4 regions of the Streptomyces sp. NPDC058274 genome follow, and region 3 is predicted to be linked to each of the others. Evidence: riboswitches for the same ligand, from Rfam matches in the RefSeq annotation. Region 3 holds a riboswitch; each other region holds the start of a gene.
The links. Region 3 has a riboswitch for thiamine pyrophosphate ahead of ACFVYF_RS29655 (thiamine ABC transporter substrate binding subunit). Riboswitches for the same ligand answer to the same signal wherever they lie in the genome.

Region 1 (5,154 bases), on a different contig from region 3:
CGCCTCGACCAGCCGGTACGCCCCCTCCGGCAGATGCGCGTCGAGGATGTCACGGCGCAGCTGGACGAGGTCGGACTTCACCTCGCCCTTGTCCAGGATGAAGAACACGTCCGTGCTCTTCAGCGCCTTGACCGCCTGCAGGGTCAGCTGGTCGGGATCGCCCGCCCCGATTCCGATGACATGAATCTTTCGCACGCCCCGAGTCTGCCCCACGCCACTGACAGCCGGTCTATCCGGGTTCGCTCCCGCGCAGTCGCGGTGCCCACGCCACGGCGTCGACCGCCGTACCGTCCCGCTCCGCGACTATCCGGGTTCGCTCCCGCGCAGTCGCGGTGCCCACGCCACGGCGTCGACCGCCGTACCGTCCCGCTCCGCGACCCCCGCCAACCTCCGCGCCCAGTCCGCCAGTTCCGCCAGATCCATCCCGTACGGACTGTCCTGTCCGGATTCGGCGGCCCACTGCTCGGTGGCGTCCGCCCCGCGTCGCAGCAGCCGGGCGCCGCCCGTCGTGTTCCCCCGGGCCGCATGGGTCAGCCCCACCGCGAGCTGGGCCAGCCCGCGCCACAGCGCGCGCTCGTCCGCCGGGCCCGACTTCCAGGCGTCTTCGAAGACCTCGTGCGCGTGGAACGGCTTGCCCGCCGCCAGCAGCGCCTGCGCCTCGACGACCGTCTCCGCGGGACTGCGTACGACCCCTTCGGGCTGCCGCTCCACCCCGTCCGTGCCGTACGGCAGGGGCCGGCCGAGACCGTCCCGGGGACGGGCATTGCGTGCCCGTCCCTCCGCGTCCCGGTCGCGTCGGCCGTCCGTCCCGGCCCTGGGAGTCCCGTTCATGTTCCGATTGTCCCGCGCCGGCCCCGGTGCCGCCCCCGCGCCCCCGGCGGACCGGCCCGTGGTGTGCGGTAAAGTGCTGTTCGCGCGATCACGCGGTTCACCGCGGCGAGCGCACCGGGACGTGGCGCAGCTTGGTAGCGCACTTGACTGGGGGTCAAGGGGTCGCAGGTTCAAATCCTGTCGTCCCGACGGTGCGAAGGGTCTTCGCGGGCGAGAGCCCGCGGGGGCCTTTTCTCGCTTGCACCGCTCCCGCGTGGCCGCCGTGTCCCCGTAGCCGCCGCCGGCGGGTCAGGCCCCCTGTCGCCGCTACAACTGGCGCATCAGGCCCACCACTCGGCCCAGGATCACCGCGTCCTCGCCGGGGATCGGCGCGTAGGCGGAGTTGCGCGGCATGAGCCACACCTGACCGTCCTGCCGGCGCAGCTGCTTGACCGTGGCCTCGTCCTCCAGGAGCGCGACGACGATGTCGCCGTGATCGGCGCTGTCCTGGCGGCGGACGGCCACCACGTCGCCGTCGCAGATGGCCGCCTCGATCATGCTGTCGCCGCTCACGGTCAGCGCGAAGAGATCGCCGTCGCCGACTATTTGGCGCGGCAGCAGGTAGACGTCCTCTATCGCCTCTTCGGCCAGGACGGGCGTGCCCGCGGAGATGCGGCCCACCAGTGGTACTGCGGCCGGCTCCGGCCCGCGCTCGGCGTCCAGACTCGGCGCCCAGCTGGGCCGTACCTGATACGCGCGGGGCCGGTGCGGATCGCGGTACAGGACGCCCTTGCGCTCCAGCACCGACAGCTGGTGGGAGACCGAGGAGGTGCTGGCCAGCTCGACCGCCTCGCCGATCTCGCGCATCGACGGCGGGTAGCCCTGCCGAGCCACCTCGGTCCTGATGAACTCGATGATGGCCTGCTGGCGGCCGGTCAGCTCGCCCTCCACCGACCCGGTCCCGGGCGGCCGGCCGCGGCGTGCCCGCGCGAGGTTCTCCACCTGCGCCCCCTCTGTTCAAGATCCCGTCAGGGCGTCACCATAGCCCGCCCTCCCGGACAAAGGGAACGTCGTCCGCGTATCACGGTATTCACACCGAGGCGTCCCTCCCGAGGCGCACTTCGGGACCGTGCGGCGCGGCCGTGACCCGCCGCACCGGCCCGGTCACCGTCCGCGGACCGTGCTCGGCCACTGTCCACCCCCACCACCTGGACGTACGCGCGCGCCGGGCTATCCTGGCCGGCGTACCGGACACGGGGTGCCCCGCACGAGGGCTGAGATCACACCCGTCGAACCTGAACCAGTTAGGACTGGCGGAGGGATGTCTCATGTCATGGCCGCATGCCCGCGGTGAGGTGGCCGTCGGGGCCCCACAGCGCGTCTTCGACGGGCGGATGCCCGCCGCTCCCGGTGATCTGCGGGTCGAGGCCCGTGGCATCGCACCCGTCCCCGAGGACGCGCGGTACGGCAGCCCGGCCCGGCTGTTCACCGTGTGGTTCGCCCCCAACCTGACCATGACGGGCGTGTTCACCGGCACCGTCGGCGTCGCGCTCGGCCTCGACTTCGCCACCGCCCTCACCGCCGTCGTCCTCGGCACCCTCCTGGGCGCGGTGCCGACCGCGTACCTCGGCACCTGGGGCAGTCAGACCGGTGCGGGGCAACTCCCGCTCGCCCGGCTGGCGTTCGGCCGGGCCGTCGCGGTGCCGGGCGCCCTGCAGTGGCTGTCCTCGATCGCCTGGGACGCGCTGATCGGCCTGTTCGGCGGGGACGCGCTGGCCCAGCTGTGCGGCTGGCCGTTCTGGCTGGGCGTCCTGGTCGTGATGGCCGCCCAAGGAGCTCTCGGTGTCCTCGGATACGAGGCGATCCACCGGCTCCAGACCGTGATGACCTTCGCCCTCGCCGCCGCCTTCGCCGCGCTGACCGCCAAGCTGCTCAACGGCAGCCACCCGACCGCCGTCGCCACGGTCCACGGCGCCGACCGGGCCGGCGCGTTCGTCCTGACCTGCACCATCGCGCTGAGCCTCGCGCTGTCCTGGGCCCCCTACGCCAGTGACTTCAGCCGGTACCTCCCGCGCACCGCGTCCCGGCCGCGGATGTTCTGGTGCACGCTGCTCGGGGTCAGCGTGTCCTTCGTGGCCGTCCAGGCGCTGGGCCTGTGGGGAGCGTCCGTCTTCACCGACCAGACCGCCGGGGGCGTCGACACCCTGCTCGGCGGCGGTGTCCTCGGTGCGTTCGGCCTGCTCGCCGTCGCGCTCGCGGCCCTGTCCAGCAACGCCATGAACGACTACAGCGGCTCGCTGGCCCTGCAGACCATGGGGGTGCGCCTGCCGCGCCCGGTCGCCGCCGCACTGGCCGCCGTCCTCGGCTTCCCGCTCGTCCTGTGGATGCACGCGGCCGACACCACCACCCGCTTCCAGAACGTGCTGCTGCTCGTCGGCTACTGGATCCCGGGATTCGTCGCGATCGTGGCTGTCGACTGGCTCGTCCGCGCCCGGGCCCGCGCCGGCGCCCCGGTCGACCTGGCCGCCGAGAGCGCCCGCCCGCAGCCATGGTGGCCCGCGCTCACGGCGTTCGTCGTCGCCTTCGCCGCCGCCGTCCCGTTCATGAGCACCAGCCTGTACGTGGGTCCGGTGGCCGACGCCCTGCACGGCGCCGACCTCGCCTACGGGGTGGCCTTCGTCGTGGCGCTCGCCGTGTACGCCCCGCTGCGCCTCGGCCTCGGCCGCGGTGCCTCGAAGGAGGCCCGGGTATGACCCAGCCCGCCCACTCGCCGGCCGCCGCGACCCCCTCGGTTCCGGCAGCCTCCGTCGCGCCGCCGCGCGTCCTGACCGTCGCCGGATCCGACTCCGGGGGCGGCGCCGGCATCCAGGCCGACCTGAAGACGATGCTCGCGCTGGGCGCGCACGGCATGAGCGTGCTGACCGCGGTCACCGCGCAGAACTCCCTCGGCGTCCAGGGGGCGTGGGAGCTGCCGGCCGAGGCGGTGCGGGCGCAGTACCGCAGCGTCGTGGACGACATCGGCGTACAGGCGGTGAAGACCGGCATGCTGGCCTCGCCCCTGCTGGTCGAGACCGTCGCCGAGCTGCTCGCGGACACCGCCGCACCCGTGGTCGTGGACCCGGTGAGCGTCTCCAAGCACGGTGACCGGCTGCTCGCCGACGACGCGCTGGACGCCGTACGAACCGTACTGCTGCGGGTCGCGACGGTGGCGACCCCGAATCTCGACGAGACGGCGCAGCTCACCGGCGTCTCGGTGACGAGTGAAGGCGACATGCGCCGGGCCGCGGAACGGCTCCTGAAGTTCGGGCCGCGGTGGGTGCTCGTGAAGGGCGGTCATCTGCCGGGCGAGGCCGTGGACCTGCTGACCGACGGCAGCGAGGAGCACTGGCTGCGGGCCCCGCGCCACGACAACCGCCATACACACGGCACGGGTTGCACCCTGGCCTCCGCGATCGCGGTCGGCCTGGCGCAGGGGTATCCGGTACCGGAGGCGGTACGCCGGGCGAAGGAGTACGTCACGGGTGCGATCGCCGCGGGCTTCGCCCTGGGCGCGGGCCTGGGCCCGGTCGACCACGGCTGGCGGACCCGCCCGGGCCGGTGACGTCCTGCGTCCGCACTCGGTCGTCGCGGTGGGCCGGGCGCGGGCCCGGTCGACCACGGCTGGCGGACCCGCCCGAGCCGGTGACGTCCTGCGTCCGCACTCGGTCGTCGCGGTGGGCCGGGCGCTTCCCGCCGGCCGGTCCCGGTGGGCCGGGCGCTTGTCCGGGCGGCTCCCGGTGGGACCGGGCGTCTCGGGCTCCCGCGGTTCAGGCGGGCCGGGGCCGCTTCCCTGTTACCGGGTTCCCGAGGCTTCGGTGAGCGGCCGTCTCCTGTTAGCGGGTTCCCGAGGCTTCGGTCACGGCCGCCTCCCGTTACCGGGTCCCCGCTTTCCTGAGCGCCGTGAGGACCAGCGTGCGGGTGACGGCGACGGTTTCGGCGAGCGATACGCGTTCGCCGGGGCCGTGGGCGAGGCGCACGTCGCCGGGGCCGTACTGAAGCGTCGGTATGCCGGCCGCCGCGTAGAGCCGCAAGTCGCTCCCGTACGGCGCGCCGCGCTCCCGGGGGCCGGGGGAACCGGAGGCGTCCGCGTGCGCGGTGCCGACCACCTCACGCAGCGGATGCCCGGGGGCGAGCCTGCCACTGGCGAACTGCCCGCCGGTCCAGGAGACGACGGCCGGATGGTCGCGCAGCCACGGGTCGTCCGCGCACGCCCGGGCCACGCACTGCTCGAACTCGGCGCGTGCCGCGGCGGGTTCCTCACCGAGCCGCAGCCCCAGTCGCCCGTCGGCGACCAGGAGGCCCGGC
Region 2 (5,154 bases), on a different contig from region 3:
ACCACGGGGTAGGCGATGCGCGAGTCGGTGCAGGCAGAGGTCATGATGAGCTTTCTCGTGTCGGAGGAGCTCTCCTTCCGCATTCCGGTGGAGCTGCGATATGAGACCAGTGATCCTTTTGCCGTGCGGCTGACTTTTCATCTGCCCGGTGATGCGCCGGTGACCTGGACATTCGGGCGGGAGTTGCTGATCGACGGCGTGGGCCGGGCCTGCGGCGACGGGGATGTGCGGATCGCGCCGGCGGACCCGGAGGCATTCGGCGAGGTGCTGATCCGGCTTCAGGTGGGCGGCGACCACGCGCTGTTCCGGTCCGGTACGGCACCGCTCGTGGCGTTCCTCGACCGCACGGACAAGCTGGTGCCGCTCGGGCAGGAGTGTTCCCTCGCCGACTTCGACACCCACCTAGACGAGGCGCTGGACCGCATCCTCGCGGAGGAGCAGAGCGCGGGCTGAGACGCGGCGCGCGCCTGAAGTGGCGTAACGCTTCCTCACCCTTGGGTCGGTGCAGTACCGCTCGCGTTCAGAGGGTCCTGTGCCGCTCTCACGACGGGGTCTGATCCGCTGCCGCTCCCACGACGGGGTCTGATCCGCTGCCGCTCCCACAGCGGGGTCTGATCCGCTACCGCTCCCACGACGGGTCTGATCCGCTCCCGTCCGGGCAGGCCCAAGAGTCCCGCGGGCCCGGAGGCTTCAGTGCTTGCGTCGGCGGCCCTTCCCGCTGCGGGCCGGTGTCCGGGCAGCCGCGGGCGCCGGAACCGCCGTGCCGCTCGGGCGGTCCGCGGAGACGACCAGGGCCGCCAGGGCCGTGGTCACGGGTACGGACGCCACCAGGCCGATCGAGCCGACCAGGGTGCGCACGATCTCCTCGGCGACCAGCTCGCTGTTGGCGACCGTGCCGACGCTGCTCTGCGCGATCGAGAAGAGCAGCAGCAGGGGGAGGGCCGCACCCGCGTACGCCAGGACGAGGGTGTTGACGACGGAGGCGATGTGGTCGCGGCCGATCCGGATGCCCGCCCGGTACAGCCCGCGCCACCCCATCGTCGGGTTGGCCTCGTGCAGCTCCCAGACCGCCGACGTCTGCGTCACCGTCACATCGTCGAGCACACCGAGCGAACCGATGATCACGCCCGCGAGGAGCAGACCGCTCATGTCGATGGACGGATACAGGCCATGGATCAGGCCGGTGTTGTCGTCCACATTGCCGGTCAGCGCGGCCCAGCCGATGAACGCGGAGCCCAGCAGGCCGATCAGCACCAGCGAGAGCAGCGTGCCGACCACCGCCACCGACGTACGGGCCGACAGTCCGTGGCACATGTAGAGGGCGATCAGCATGATGGCGCTGGCGCCGATCACCGCCACCACCAGGGGGTTCGAGCCCTGCAGGATCGCCGGCAGGATGAAGAACGTCAGGATCAGGAAGCTGACGGCGAGCGCGATCAGCGCCATGAGACCGCGCATCCGGCCCACCACCACGACGGCCAGCGCGAAGATCCCGGCGAGCACCGCCATGGGGATCTTGCGGTTCACGTCGGTGACCGAGTACTGCAGGTTCTTGGGCGCGGACGGCTCGTACGCGACCACGACCTTCTCGCCCTGGTGCAACTGGCGTGACTGGTCGGGCTGGACGATCTCCGTGAACGTACGGCCCTTGTCCTTGCCGGTGTCGATCCGGATCGTCGCCTTCTTGCAGTCGCCCGTCGCCTGCTGCTGCGCCGAGGAGCCCTCGGGCGTGGAGGTGTCACCGGTCGGGGTGTCCCCCGAGGCGTTCACGGACTTGCAGTCCACCTGGTCGACTCTGGTGACCGTGGCCTGCTGGCTCTGCCGGTCGAAACCGACGCCGGTGCGTTCGTGCGAGGGAGCGCCACCCGGCCAGAATACGGCCAGGCCGACGACGACCGCGGCCGCGAAGGGAATCAGGACGGCTGCGATGACCTTGCGCAGGTGCTTGGAGACCGGGGCGGCGGGGCCGTGGCTGTGCGAGTGGCCGTGTCCGTGACCGTTGCCGGGGCCGTGCGCGTCACCGGATCCGGATCCGGATCCGGATCCGGAACCTGAGCCGGAACTGGAGCCTGAGCCGTGCCCGCCGCCGTTCCCAGGGCCGTGGCCACCGTCCGGCCGGTGCCCGTGCCCCTGCCCGTGACCGTCGCCGGGACCACCGTGCCCATGTCCGTCGCCGGGACCACCGCGCCCGTGCCCCTGCCCGCCGCCGGGACCCCGTCCCTGCCCGTCGCCCGGACCCCGTCCACGCGGCGGCTCGGACGGTGGAAACGAGGGCTGCTGCGTCGTGGTCACCGACCGATCATCGCAAGAACGGCAGGGGCCCTCTGTTCACCGCGCCAGATATGACGCTAGCGTGGAGGCACCTTTGCACACGCGGGAGCTCGGAGCACCGGGCTGAGAGGGCGCTGACCTTCGTCTCAGCGATGTTTCACATGAAACATCGGCAGACGGAACTCGCTGCGTCGACCGCCGAACCTGTTACCGGGTAATGCCGGCGTAGGGAGTAGGTCTCATGACCATCAAGGACGTACGCACGCCTGCCTCCAGCCAGACGGACGGGGCGAGCGCTCCGGCCGGCGACGGTGGGGCACCCGCCCCCACCGAGAGCGGCGAGGCCGGGAAGTCCATCGGCTGGCACAAGGCATACGTCGAGGGCTCTCGCCCCGACCTGCGGGTGCCGGTCCGTCAGGTGCACCTCACCAACGGGCAGTCGGTCACGCTGTACGACACCTCGGGCCCGTACACCGATCCGACCGTCGACACCGACGTACGCAGGGGGCTGGCCCCGCTGCGCGAGAACTGGATCATCGCCCGCGGTGACACCGAGGAGTACGCGGGCCGTCCGGTGCGCCCCGAGGACGACGGAATCAAGCACACCTCACCGCGCGGGGGGCTCAGGAACCTCGACGCGGTCTTCCCGGGGCGGCCGCGGCAACCGCGCCGGGGGCGCCCCGGGGAGGCCGTCACGCAGCTCGCGTACGCCCGCCGCGGGGAGATCACGCCCGAGATGGAGTTCGTGGCCGTCCGGGAGAACGTCGACCCCGAGGTCGTACGCGAGGAGATCGCCGCCGGTCGCGCGGTGCTGCCCGTGAACGTCAACCACCCGGAGATCGAGCCGATGATCATCGGCAAGCGCTTCCTGGTGAAGGTCAACGCCAACATCGGCAACTCGGCGGTCACCTCTTCCATCGAGGAGGAGGTGGACAAGATGACGTGGGCGACCAAGTGGGGTGCCGACACGGTCATGGACCTGTCCACGGGCCGCAACATCCACACCACCCGTGAGTGGGTACTGCGCAACTCCCCCGTGCCCATCGGCACGGTGCCGCTGTACCAGGCGCTGGAGAAGGTCGACGGCCGCGCCGAGGAGCTGACCTGGGAGATCTACAAGGACACGGTCGTCGAGCAGGCCGAGCAGGGCGTGGATTACATGACGGTGCACGCGGGCGTGCGCCTGCCGTACGTGCCGCTCACCGCGAACCGCAAGACCGGCATCGTCTCGCGCGGCGGCTCGATCATGGCCGCGTGGTGCCTCGCGCACCACAAGGAGTCGTTCCTGTACGAGAACTTCGAGGAGCTCTGCGAGATCCTCGCCGCCTACGACGTCACGTACTCGCTCGGCGACGGGCTGCGGCCGGGGTCGATCGCGGACGCCAACGACGCCGCGCAGTTCGCGGAGTTGAGGACGCTCGGGGAACTCAACACGATCGCGAAGCGTTTCAACGTGCAGACCATGATCGAGGGCCCGGGCCATGTCCCGATGCACAAGATCAAGGAGAACATCGACCTTCAGCAGGAGATCTGCGAGGAGGCGCCGTTCTACACGCTCGGCCCACTGACGACGGATGTGGCGCCGGCGTACGACCACATCACCTCCGGCATCGGCGCCGCGATGATCGCCTGGTGGGGTACGGCCATGCTCTGCTACGTCACGCCCAAGGAGCACCTGGGCCTGCCCAACCGTGACGACGTCAAGACCGGAGTCATCACCTACAAGATCGCCGCACACGCGGCCGACCTCGCCAAGGGGCACCCCGGCGCTCAGGACTGGGACGACGCGCTGTCCGACGCCCGTTTCGAGTTCCGCTGGGAGGACCAGTTCAATCTGGCCCTCGACCCGGACACGGCACGGGAGTTCCACGACGAGACCCTCCCGGCCGAGCCCGCCAAGACGGCCCACTTCTGCTCGATGTGCGGGCCGAAGTTCTGCTCGATGAAGATCTCCCACGACATCCGCCGCGAACACGGCGGTTCCCAGGTGGAGATCGAGGAGGGCATGGCGCAGAAGTCCAAGGAGTTCGCGGCCGCGGGGAACCGGGTCTATCTGCCGCTGGCCGACTGACCGCTGGAACGGCGGTGTTCCCCGGGGATTTCCGACCGGGGAGCACCGCCATCCTGCACGCGGAACCGCCGCGTTTCAGTGGCGCTGGGCATTCCGCAGACGCTCGATCTGCTTTTCGAGCAGGTCGGTGGGGAAGAATGCGGGACTGCCGCCCACCTTCATCGTGTCAAACGTCGCGATGGCGGTACCGACTCGCACGACGACGTATCGATCGATCCCTGGGAATTTCCTGTCCGACGTATCGATCGATCCGTGGGACCTTTCTGTCCGGCCCGCCCGGCGTACGGCCGCCTGCGTTCCGGTGCTGCTTAGGGGGTGTCCTGGGCGTACCCGACACGGCGGGCGACCTCAATCGAGAGGTCGGGAAGGTGTCCTTCGGCTCTGCCGGGTCGGCAGACTGGTGGGCATGACAGCCAGGTCGATGAGCAAGGGTGCCAACCTTTCCGTTCGTTCCGGTACGGTGCGCGCCGAGCTTTCTTGGTCCGCTGGACCCGGTGTGCCCGATGCCGATGCCTCGGCGCTGCTGCTGACCCCGGCCGGCCGGGTGCGTGACGACGGTGACTTCGTCTTCTACAACCAGCCTCACCACGCGTCCAACGCCGTAAGGCATCTCGGGAAACAGACGGCTTCCGGGGTCACGACGGACACGATCGAGGTGGACCTGCGTTCAGTGGAGACGGCTGTCGAGCGGGTCGTGCTGTGCGCGTCGGCCGACGGCGGGACGTTCGGTCAGATGTCCGGACTGACGATGCGCCTGCTCGACGCCGGGACGCAGGTCGAGCTGGCCCGGTTCGGCATGGAGGCCACGACAG
Region 3 (5,154 bases):
TGCCGGGCCTACTCAGACACGCAGGAGCAAGTGGTGATCGAAGAGACCCTCCTCGAAGCCGAGGAGAAGATGGAGAAGGCCGTCGTGGTCGCCAAGGAGGACTTCGCCGCAATCCGCACCGGTCGTGCGCACCCGGCGATGTTCAACAAGATCGTGGCCGACTACTACGGCGCACTGACGCCGATCAACCAGCTGGCCTCGTTCTCGGTGCCGGAGCCGCGCATGGCCGTGGTGACCCCGTTCGACAAGAGCGCGCTGCGCAACATCGAGCAGGCGATCCGCGACTCCGACCTGGGCGTCAATCCCAGCAATGACGGCAACATCATCCGTGTGACGTTCCCGGAGCTGACCCAGGACCGCCGCAAGGAGTACATCAAGGTCGCCAAGACCAAGGCCGAGGACTCCAAGATCTCGATCCGTTCCATCCGCCGCAAGGCCAAGGAGACGATCGACAAGTTCGTCAAGGACGGCGAGGTCGGCGAGGACGAGGGCCGCCGTGCCGAGAAGGAGCTCGACGACACCACCGCGAAGTACGTCGCTCAGGTGGACGAGCTCCTCAAGCACAAGGAAGCGGAGCTGCTCGAGGTCTGATGAACGACTCTTCCTGGGGCGCGCCGCCACAAGCCGGGTACTGGGGGCCTTCCGACCAGGGGCCTGTCCAGGGGGCCGCCCCGGCGGGTCCCGCGTACGATGCGCATGACGCCCAGCAGACTCGCCCCATGCCCATCGTGCCCGACGTACCCGCACACGGCGGAGACCAGGACGACGACCGGGGGGCCGCTCGGCTGAGTGGCCCCTTGTTCCGCGACGACACACCGCAGACGGCGTCCTACGGGACGCCGTCGCACAACCAGCCGAGTCCGCAGGAGCCCATGCCCAGCGCCCACCAGCCAGCGCCCGCGCCGCAGAAGAAGAGTGCGGGCCGGGACCTGGGTGCGGCCATAGGGGTGGGCGTCGGGCTCGGTGCCGTGATCATCGCGTCGTTGTTCATCGTCAAGGCCGTGTTCGTCGGCGTGATCGCCGTCGCCGTGGTGGTGGGGCTGTGGGAGCTCACCTCACGGCTCGAGGAGCGCAAGGGCATCAAGGCGCCCCTCGTGCCGCTGGCGATCGGCGGCGCGGCGATGGTCGTCGCCGGTTACGTCCGGGGCGCCGAGGGCGCGTGGGTGGCGATGGCGCTCACCGCGCTGGCCGTCCTGGTCTGGCGGATGACCGAGCCGCCCGAGGGCTATCTCAAGGACGTCACCGCCGGGGTCTTCGCGGCCTTCTACGTGCCGTTCCTGGCGACGTTCGTGGCGATGATACTCACGGCCGACGACGGTCCGCGGCGCGTCCTGACGTTCCTGCTCCTGACGGTCGTCAGCGACACCGGCGCGTACGCCGTCGGCTGGCGCTTCGGCAAGCACAAGCTGGCGCCGCGCATCAGCCCCGGCAAGACCCGCGAGGGGCTCGTCGGAGCGGTCACCTTCGCGATGGCCGCGGGTGCGCTGTGCATGCAGTTCCTGATCGACGACGGCAGCTGGTGGCAGGGTCTGATCCTCGGGCTCGCGGTCGCCGCCAGTGCCACGCTCGGTGACCTCGGCGAGTCCATGATCAAGCGGGACCTCGGCATCAAGGACATGGGCACGCTGCTGCCGGGGCACGGCGGCATCATGGACCGGCTGGACTCGCTCCTGCCGACGGCACCGGTCGTGTGGCTGCTGTTGGTGATCTTCGTGGGCTCCGGCTGATCTGCACGCGTGACATCTCCGTACGTCGCTGACCTGCAGTTCTCGAGTGAGAGGCCCGCTGTCCACAGGGCGGCGGGCCTCTCTTCGTATGTCTGCGACACTGGAAGGGTTATGCCGAAGCCCGGAGAACTTACTTTCGTCGCCCCCCGCGGAGCCAAGAAGCCGCCGCGGCACCTTGCCGATCTCACGCCCGCCGAGCGTAAAGAGGCGGTTGCCGCGATCGGTGAGAAGCCGTTTCGCGCCAAGCAGCTCTCGCAGCACTACTTCGCGCGGTACGCGCACGACCCCGAGCAGTGGACGGACATCCCGGCCGCCTCGCGAGGGAAGCTCCAGGAAGCGCTGCTGCCCGAGCTGATGTCCGTCGTCCGGCACATCAGCTGTGACGACGACACCACCCGCAAGACCCTGTGGCGGCTCTTCGACGGCACGCTCGTCGAATCCGTGCTGATGCGCTACCCGGACCGGGTCACCATGTGCATCAGCTCGCAGGCCGGCTGCGGGATGAACTGCCCGTTCTGCGCCACCGGCCAGGCCGGGCTGGACCGGAATCTGTCCACCGGCGAGATCGTGCACCAGATCGTGGACGGCATGCGGGCCCTCAGGGACGGCGAGATTCCCGGTGGCCCCGCGCGGCTGAGCAACATCGTGTTCATGGGCATGGGCGAGCCGCTCGCCAACTACAAGCGGGTCGTGGGCTCGATCCGGGCGCTCACCGACCCCGAGCCCGATGGTCTGGGGCTCTCGCAGCGTGGCATCACCGTGTCGACCGTGGGCCTGGTGCCCGCGATCCACCGGTTCTCCGACGAGGGCTTCAAGTGCCGGCTCGCCATCTCCCTGCACGCGCCGGACGACGAGCTGCGCGACACCCTGGTCCCCGTGAACACGCGGTGGAAGGTGCGCGAGGTGCTGGACGCCGGCTGGGAGTACGCGGCCAAGTCGGGGCGCCGGCTGTCCATCGAGTACGCCCTGATCCGCGACATCAACGACCAGGCATGGCGTGGTGACCGGCTCGGACGGCTCCTCAAGGGCAAGCCCGTGCACGTGAACCTGATCCCGCTGAACCCGACGCCCGGCTCCAAGTGGACCGCCTCGCGGCCCGAGGACGAGAAGGCGTTCGTCGAGGCCATCGCGGCCCACGGCGTGCCGGTCACCGTCCGGGACACCCGCGGCCAGGAGATCGACGGCGCCTGCGGGCAGCTGGCGGCGGCGGAGCGCTAGGGCGCGGGACCGTAGCGTAAGGGAGCCACCGGCCGCGTTCCCGCACGGGAGCGGTAGTCTGGCTGGCGTACGTACATCTTCATATTCCGACAGGGGAGCGCCACAGCGCTGAGAGTGCGGCACAGGCCGCAGACCCTCTGAACCTTGCCCAGGTCATTCTGGGTAGGAAGTTCGGTCGTTACTCAAGCTGTTGCGCCCTGCCCGGGAACTATCAGAGGTTCCCGGGCAGGGCCGCGTCTCTTCCTGGTCATCCCAGGAGGAATTCAGTGAGCACCACCAAGAGGTTGACGGCGGCGGTCCTCGCCACCGGTCTCGGGCTCGTCACGCTCTCCGCGTGCGGCTCGTCCGACGACGAGGCCGGCTCCGGGTCCAAGACCGTGACCCTCGTCAGCCATGACTCCTTCGCCGCCTCGAAGAGCGTGCTCAAGGCGTTCGAGAAGGAGTCCGGGTACAAGGTCAGGGTCCTCAAGGACGGCGACGCCGGGCAGGCCGTCAACAAGGCCATCCTCACCAAGGACAACCCGCAGGGCGACGTCTTCTTCGGCGTCGACAACACCCTGCTGTCCCGCGCCCTGGACAACGGACTCTTCCAGCCGTACGCGGCCAAGGGCCTGTCCGCCGTCTCCGCGGACGTCCAGCTCGACAAGGCGAAGCACCGCGTCACGCCCATCGACTCCGGTGACATCTGCGTCAATTACGACAAGCAGTACTTCACCGACCACAAGCTGGCCCCGCCGCAGTCCTTCGACGACCTGGTCAAGCCCGCGTACAAGAACCTCCTCGTCACGGAGAACGCCTCGACGTCCTCCCCCGGCCTCGGCTTCCTGCTCGGCACCGCCGCGCGGTACGGGGACACCGGCTGGCAGGGCTACTGGAAGAAGCTCAAGGCCAACGGCGTGAAGGTCGTCGACGGCTGGGAGCAGGCCTACAACGACGAGTTCTCCGGTTCGGCCGGCGGCAAGAAGGCGAAGGCCGACCGCCCGCTGGTCGTCTCGTACGCCTCGTCGCCGCCCGCCGAGGTCATCTACGCCGATCCGCGGCCCAAGACCGCGCCGACCGGGGTCGCCGACGGCACCTGCTTCCGGCAGATCGAGTTCGCGGGCCTGCTGAGCAACGCGAAGAACGCGGCGGGCGGCAAGGCTCTCCTCGACTTCCTGATCACCAAGAAGTTCCAGGAGGACATGCCGCTGAACATGTTCGTGTACCCGGTGGTCGAGGGCGCCCGGGTGCCGGCCGAGTTCACCGAGTTCGGGCCGGCCGCCAAGAACCCCGAGACACTCACCCCCGGCACCATCGCCGACCACCGTGACCAGTGGGTCAAGTCGTGGACCTCACTCGTACTGAAGTAGCGACCCGGCCGCCCGGGAAGTCCCGGAAGCCCCCGAAGCGCGGGGAGCCCGGACAGCCCGGGGCGCCCCGCGCGCGCAGGGGACTCTCCCGCGGCGGCGCGGCGCGCCTCGGGCTGATGGCGCTGCCCGTCGCGTTCTTCGCGGTCTTCTTCGCGTACCCGGTGGCGGCGATCGTCGGCCGAGGGCTCAACGTCGACGGGGTCTGGCGGTTCGGGCGGATCGGCGAGGTGCTCGCGCAGTCCGGCATCCGGCACGTCCTGTGGTTCACCACCTGGCAGGCGTGCGCGTCGACCGCGCTGACGCTGCTGATCGCGCTCCCCGGCGCGTATGTCTTCGCGCGCTTCGAGTTCCGGGGCAAGCAGGTGCTGCGGGCGGTGGTCACCGTCCCCTTCGTGCTGCCGACCGTCGTCGTCGGCACCGCCTTCCTGGCGCTGGTCGGCCGGGGCGGGCTGCTCGACGAGCTGTGGGGCGTACGGCTGGACACCACCGTCTGGGCCATCCTCCTCGCGCACGTCTTCTTCAACTACGCGGTCGTGGTCCGGACGGTCGGCGGTCTCTGGGCGCAGCTCGACCCGCGTCAGGAGGAGGCCGCGCGGATGCTCGGTGCCTCCCGGTTCGCCGCCTGGCGCAAGGTGACCCTCCCGGCTCTCGGGCCCGCCCTCGCCGCCGCCGCCCTCATGGTCTTCCTCTTCACCTTCACCTCGTTCGGTGTGGTGCAGATCCTCGGCGGCCCCACCTTCTCGACCCTCGAGGTCGAGATCTACCGGCAGACCTCGGAGATCTTCGATCTCTCCACCGCCGCCGTGCTGACCATCGTCCAGTTCGTGGCGGTCGGCGCGATCCTCGCGGTGCACGCCTGG
Region 4 (5,154 bases), on a different contig from region 3:
CGTCGGCGCCGACGGCATGGGCGACGTCGGCACGGTCGTTGACCGCGAGGAGCTTGCCGTGGCGGGCGCAGGCGTCCGCGAAGACCTGGAGGTGCTCCAGCTCCTCGGCGGCCTCCATGCCCTTGTCGCGCAGCTGCACGATGTCGACCCCGCCCGCCAGGGCCGCGTCCAGGAACTCGGCGAGGTCGCCCTGGCGCTTACGGGCGTCCGTGCACAGGTAGACCCGGGCGTCGGCGAGCTGTCGGCGGGCGGTGGCGGCGGTCTCGGGCATGCGGGTATGTCCCCCGTGGTCGGTGGCACGTACGGACCGCGGCGGCCGGGTGGAGCGGCGAGCCGTGGTCCGTACGCCGGACGGTTGTCGGATCAGACGGCGAGCGCCTGGGCGCGGCGCTTCACCTCCGTGCCGCGATTCTCGCTCAGAGCCTGCGCGGGGGTGCCGGGCAGGGTCGGGTCGGGGGTGAAGAGCCACTCGAGCATCTCTTCGTCGGAGAAGCCGTCGTCCCGCAGGAGCGTCAGGGTGCCGGTCAGGCCCTTGACGACCTTCTGCTCGGCCCCGTCGATGAATGCGGCGGGGACGTGCAGCGCGCGGTTCTCACCACGGCGTACGGCGATCAGCTGGCCTTCCCTGACCAGCTGCCGGACGCGGGTCACCTCGACGCCGAACTGTTCGGCGATGTCGGGGAGGGTGAGCCAGGCGGGGACGAGAGCATCGATCTTTGCGTCAATCTCGGTCACAGGACAAGCCTGCCATCCCGGACTGACAGTCGGAAGCCAGACCCCTCCGACCTGGGGTGACGGATAGTGCCTGTCCGGTGGATCGTGCGGTGGATCGCGGGGTCAGCCCTCTTTCCCGGCACCGCCGGGACGGAACCGCCGGACGGAACCACCGCAACCGGACCAACGGAACGGAACCGCAAGATCCGCCGGACGGCCCCAGGTGCCTAGGCCGCGGCGGCCTTCAGTGGCCGCGCCGGGTCCGCGAGGAGTTCCGGATCCATGGGGATCCCCGCCTCGATGACCTTGCGGCCCTGGGCCAGGTCCCGGGGGCGGCCGACCGCGAGAAGCGCGACGAGCCGGCCCTCCCGCAGCCAGCAGACCGTCCAGGCCGCCCCCGTCGGGTCGCCGCGCCACACCGTCGTGTCGGCGGGGGCGTGATGGCCGACGTACTGCACGAAGCGGCCGAACTGCTCGGACCAGAAGTACGGAACCGGGTCGTAGGCCGCCGGGGCCTCGCCGATGATGTTCGCCGCCACCGTGCGCGGCCCCTGCAGGGCGTTGTCCCAGTGGTGGACCAGAAGACGCCCCTCGTACCGCCCCGAGGGGAAGGAGGCACAGTCGCCGACCGCGAACACATCCGGCGCGGAAGTGCGCAGATGGGCGTCGGCCAGCACCTCGCGGTGGGCGCCGAGCGTGATCCCGGAGCCGGCCAGCCAGGCGGTCGCGGGGCGGGCGCCGATGCCCACGACGACCGCGCCAGCGGGCACCCGCGAACCGTCGTCCAGGATCACCGCGCCGGGCTCGACGCGCTCCACGCGCGCGTGGGTGCGCAGCGTGGCACCGCTGTCGGCGTACCAGGCGGCCATCGGCGCGGCCACCTCGGCGGGCAGCGCTCCGGCCAGCGGCCGGTCGGCGGCCTCGACGACGGTCACCGCGCAGCCGGCCTCACGCGCCGCCGTGGCGAACTCGGCCCCGATCCAGCCCGCTCCCACGACCACGATGTCGTGCTGCTGGGCGAGCACGGGACGCAGCCGCTCGGCGTCGTCGAGGGTGCGCAGCAGATGGACCCCCGGCACGCCCTCCGTGCCCGGCAGCCGGATCGGTTCGGCACCCGTCGCGAGGACGAGGACGTCGTACGGCACCGGACCGGAGTCGGTGTCCAGCTCGTGGTCCCCGGGGCGCACGGCGAGTGCCTCGCGGCCGAGCTGCAGTTCGATGCCCAGTCCCTCGAAGTCCACGTCGAAGGCGGACCCCTCCGACTTGCCGAGCAGCACGGCCTTGGACAGGGGCGGCCTGTCGTAGGGCTGGTGCGGCTCCGCGCCGATCAGGGTCACGCTGCCGGTGAAGCCCTGTTCCCGCAGGGCGACCGCGGTCTGCACCCCGGCCATGCCCGCGCCCACGACGACGACCCGTCGTGCGGTCCGCTCCTGCGCCTGCGTCTGCTCGCTCACCTGATCACCTTAGACACCTGACAAATTGTCAGTCAGGGGACGTGCTCAGTGACCTGTTCCACACTTCTCGTGGATCTGTTCCACCACGCTCGTCCCGCTGCCCGCCTGCGATTCCCATTGCCAGGTCTCCTCCAGGCGCACCCGGCCGTCGGCCAGTTCGACGACCGCGGACACGCAGTGCCCGGAGGAGGTCGTGCCGTCGTGCTTCAGCTGCACGTAACGGAAGTCGAGCCGGTCACCCTCCCGTCTACCCACGAGATGACCACGTACGACATCACCGCCCGCGTACTCGGCCCAGATCACTCCGTCCTTCTCGTGGTACGTGAACCGGGTGCGGGTGCCGACCTGACCCGGCGCCTGGTCGGCGACCGGGGCCAGGACGAGACCGTCGAGCGAACGGGCCATGCGCGGAGGCTCCTCTACTGAGGTTCGAGACGAAGGGCTAGGCTGGCCAACGTAAAGCACACGCGGGAGCCCGGACGCACCGGGCTGAGAGGGAGGCTGGGACGGCCTCCGACCGTACGAACCTGATCCGGGTCATGCCGGCGAAGGGAGGGGCTGGACGCCCATGTCGCGTACCTCAGACGTCCTGGTCATCGGGGGCGGAATCATCGGTCTGGTGACCGCCTGGCGGGCCGCTCAGCGCGGGTTCTCCACCGCGGTCGTGGACCCGGAACCGGGCGGCGGAGCGGCGCAGGTGGCCGCCGGGATGCTGGCCGCCGTGACCGAACTGCACTACGGCGAGCAGACCCTGCTGGGGCTCAACCTCGCCTCCGCGCGCCGCTATCCGGACTTCGTGGCCGAGCTGACCGCGGAGACCGGCCTGGACCTCGGCTACCGCCAGTGCGGCACGCTCGCCGTCGCGCTCGACGCCGACGACCGGGCCCATCTGCGCGAACTGCACGCCCTGCAGAGCCAGTCGGGCCTGGAGTCCGAGTGGCTGAGCGGCCGCGAGTGCCGCCGCCTGGAGCCGCTGCTGGCGCCCGGGGTGCGCGGCGGCCTGCGGGTGGACGGCGATCACCAGATCGACCCGCGCCGGCTGGCCAGGGCCCTGGTCACCGCATGCGAGCGCGCCGGGGTCGTCTTCCACCGGACCTGGGCCGAGCGGCTCTCCGTCGCCCGGGACCGGGCCACGGGCATCGGCACCGCGCACGGCACCGCACTCTCGGCGGGCCACGTCGTCCTCGCCGCGGGCAGCCTCAGCGGGCGGCTCGCCGGGGTCCCCGACGCCGTACTGCCGCCCGTGCGGCCGGTGAAGGGGCAGGTGCTGCGGCTGACCGTGCCGGGCCGGTACGCGCCCTTCCTGAGCCGGACCGTGCGGGCCGTCGTCCGCGGCAGCCATGTCTATCTGGTGCCGCGCGAGAACGGCGAGCTGGTCGTCGGCGCCACCAGCGAGGAGCTGGGCTGGGACATGACGGTGACCGCGGGCGGCGTGTACGAGCTGCTGCGCGACGCCCATGAGCTGGTCCCCGGGATCACCGAACTGCCGCTCACCGAGACCCGGGCGGGTCTGCGCCCCGGCTCGCCGGACAACGCGCCGCTGCTCGGCCCGACCGAGCTCGACGGCCTCCTGCTGGCCACCGGGCACTTCCGCAACGGCGTCCTGCTGACGCCCGTGACCGGCGACGCCATGGCCCACGTACTCGCCACCGGTGAACTCCCGGCCGAGGCACGCCCCTTCACCCCCAAGCGCTTCAGCACGGCCCTCACGGAGCAGCCCGCATGAACATCATCGTCAACGGCGAACAGCAGCGGATCGCCGCGGGCACCGCGCTCGACACGCTCGTCTCGACCCTGACCCCGGCCCCGTCCGGCGTCGCCGCCGCGCTCAACGAAACCGTCGTCCCACGCGCGCGGTGGTCGTCCACGTCCCTCTCCGAGGGTGACCGCGTCGAAGTCCTCACCGCCGTCCAAGGAGGCTGACCCATGGCCGACGATCCCTTCGTCCTCGGCGGTACGACCTTCTCGTCCCGGCTGATCATGGGCACCGGCGGCGCCCCCAGCCTCGACGTGCTGGAACGCTCGCTCGTCGCGTCCGGCACGGAGCTGACGACGGTCGCGATGCGGCGCGTGAACCCGGCGGCGCACGGCTCGGTCCTCTCCGTGCTCGACAGGCTCGGCATCCGGGTGCTGCCGAACACGGCGGGCTGTTTCACCGCGGGTGAGGCCGTGCTGACCGCTCGCCTGGCCCGCGAGGCCCTCGGCACCGACCTGGTCAAGCTGGAGGTCATCGCCGACGAGCGCACGCTGCTGCCCGATCCGATCGAGCTGCTGGACGCCGCCGAGACGCTCGTGGACGACGGCTTCACCGTGCTGCCGTACACGAACGACGACCCGGTCCTGGCACGGAAGCTGGAGGACGTCGGCTGCGCCGCCGTGATGCCGCTGGGCTCGCCCATCGGCTCCGGGCTCGGGATCCGCAATCCGCACAACTTCCAGCTGATCGTGGAGCACGCACGCGTGCCGGTCATTCTGGACGCCGGTGCCGGCACCGCGTCCGACGCCGCGCTCGCCATGGAACTGGGATGCGCCGGTGTGATGCTCGCCTCGGCGGTGACCCGCGCGCAGGAGCCCGTCCTGATGGCGGAGGCCATGCGGCACGCGGTCGAGGGCGGGCGTCTGGCACGGCGCGCGGGACGCATTCCGCGCCGGCACTTCGCCGAGGCGTCCTCCCCCGCGGAGGGCATGGCCCGGCTGGATCCGGAGCGGCCCGCCTTCTAGACCCTGTCACTGAGAGATGTCCCACCCTCGGCGGCCGCGGTTCCCCGTCGGGGTGGGACAGGTCCGTCACAGGTCGGCTGCAGTCATGCGCCGGTATCGGCCGAACGGGCGGTGTGTCGGTGACGGATCGTAGACTCACCCGCGTGGATACGACCCTTCAGGACCCGCTCGTCGGGCACGTGCTCGACGGCCGCTATCGCGTCGACGCGAGGATCGCGGTCGGCGGGATGGCCACGGTCTACCGGGCCCTGGACACCCGCCTCGA

Region 1: linked by a shared signal. The riboswitch ahead of ACFVYF_RS08345 (purine-cytosine permease family protein) and the one ahead of ACFVYF_RS29655 (thiamine ABC transporter substrate binding subunit) in region 3 are both predicted to bind thiamine pyrophosphate.
Region 2: linked by a shared signal. The riboswitch ahead of thiC (phosphomethylpyrimidine synthase ThiC) and the one ahead of ACFVYF_RS29655 (thiamine ABC transporter substrate binding subunit) in region 3 are both predicted to bind thiamine pyrophosphate.
Region 4: linked by a shared signal. The riboswitch ahead of thiO (glycine oxidase ThiO) and the one ahead of ACFVYF_RS29655 (thiamine ABC transporter substrate binding subunit) in region 3 are both predicted to bind thiamine pyrophosphate.

The regions. Positions count from the first base shown of each region.
Region 1 covers NZ_JBHVXW010000003.1:234,731-239,884, forward strand. The annotation lists gene cobF (precorrin-6A synthase (deacetylating)) at 1-195, opposite strand, end outside; gene ACFVYF_RS08330 (DUF309 domain-containing protein) at 304-831, opposite strand; tRNA gene ACFVYF_RS08335 (tRNA-Pro) at 947-1,020, shown strand; gene lexA (transcriptional repressor LexA) at 1,138-1,812, opposite strand; TPP riboswitch at 2,055-2,149, shown strand; gene ACFVYF_RS08345 (purine-cytosine permease family protein) at 2,139-3,563, shown strand; gene thiD (bifunctional hydroxymethylpyrimidine kinase/phosphomethylpyrimidine kinase) at 3,560-4,411, shown strand; gene ACFVYF_RS08355 (ArgE/DapE family deacylase) at 4,722-5,154, opposite strand, start outside.
Region 2 covers NZ_JBHVXW010000002.1:214,338-219,491, reverse strand. The annotation lists gene ACFVYF_RS05445 (SsgA family sporulation/cell division regulator) at 16-453, shown strand; gene ACFVYF_RS05440 (YibE/F family protein) at 691-2,292, opposite strand; TPP riboswitch at 2,364-2,520, shown strand; gene thiC (phosphomethylpyrimidine synthase ThiC) at 2,513-4,342, shown strand; partial or broken gene ACFVYF_RS05430 (VWA domain-containing protein) at 4,749-5,154, shown strand, end outside.
Region 3 covers NZ_JBHVXW010000019.1:45,014-50,167, reverse strand. The annotation lists gene frr (ribosome recycling factor) at 34-591, shown strand; gene ACFVYF_RS29665 (phosphatidate cytidylyltransferase) at 591-1,727, shown strand; gene rlmN (23S rRNA (adenine(2503)-C(2))-methyltransferase RlmN) at 1,839-2,945, shown strand; TPP riboswitch at 3,027-3,132, shown strand; gene ACFVYF_RS29655 (thiamine ABC transporter substrate binding subunit) at 3,212-4,294, shown strand; gene ACFVYF_RS29650 (ABC transporter permease) at 4,411-5,154, shown strand, end outside.
Region 4 covers NZ_JBHVXW010000001.1:435,123-440,276, forward strand. The annotation lists gene thiE (thiamine phosphate synthase) at 1-271, opposite strand, end outside; gene ACFVYF_RS01975 (Rv2175c family DNA-binding protein) at 364-735, opposite strand; gene ACFVYF_RS01980 (NAD(P)/FAD-dependent oxidoreductase) at 942-2,168, opposite strand; gene ACFVYF_RS01985 (hypothetical protein) at 2,214-2,573, opposite strand; TPP riboswitch at 2,626-2,739, shown strand; gene thiO (glycine oxidase ThiO) at 2,737-3,894, shown strand; gene thiS (sulfur carrier protein ThiS) at 3,891-4,091, shown strand; gene ACFVYF_RS02000 (thiazole synthase) at 4,095-4,889, shown strand; gene pknB (Stk1 family PASTA domain-containing Ser/Thr kinase) at 5,033-5,154, shown strand, end outside.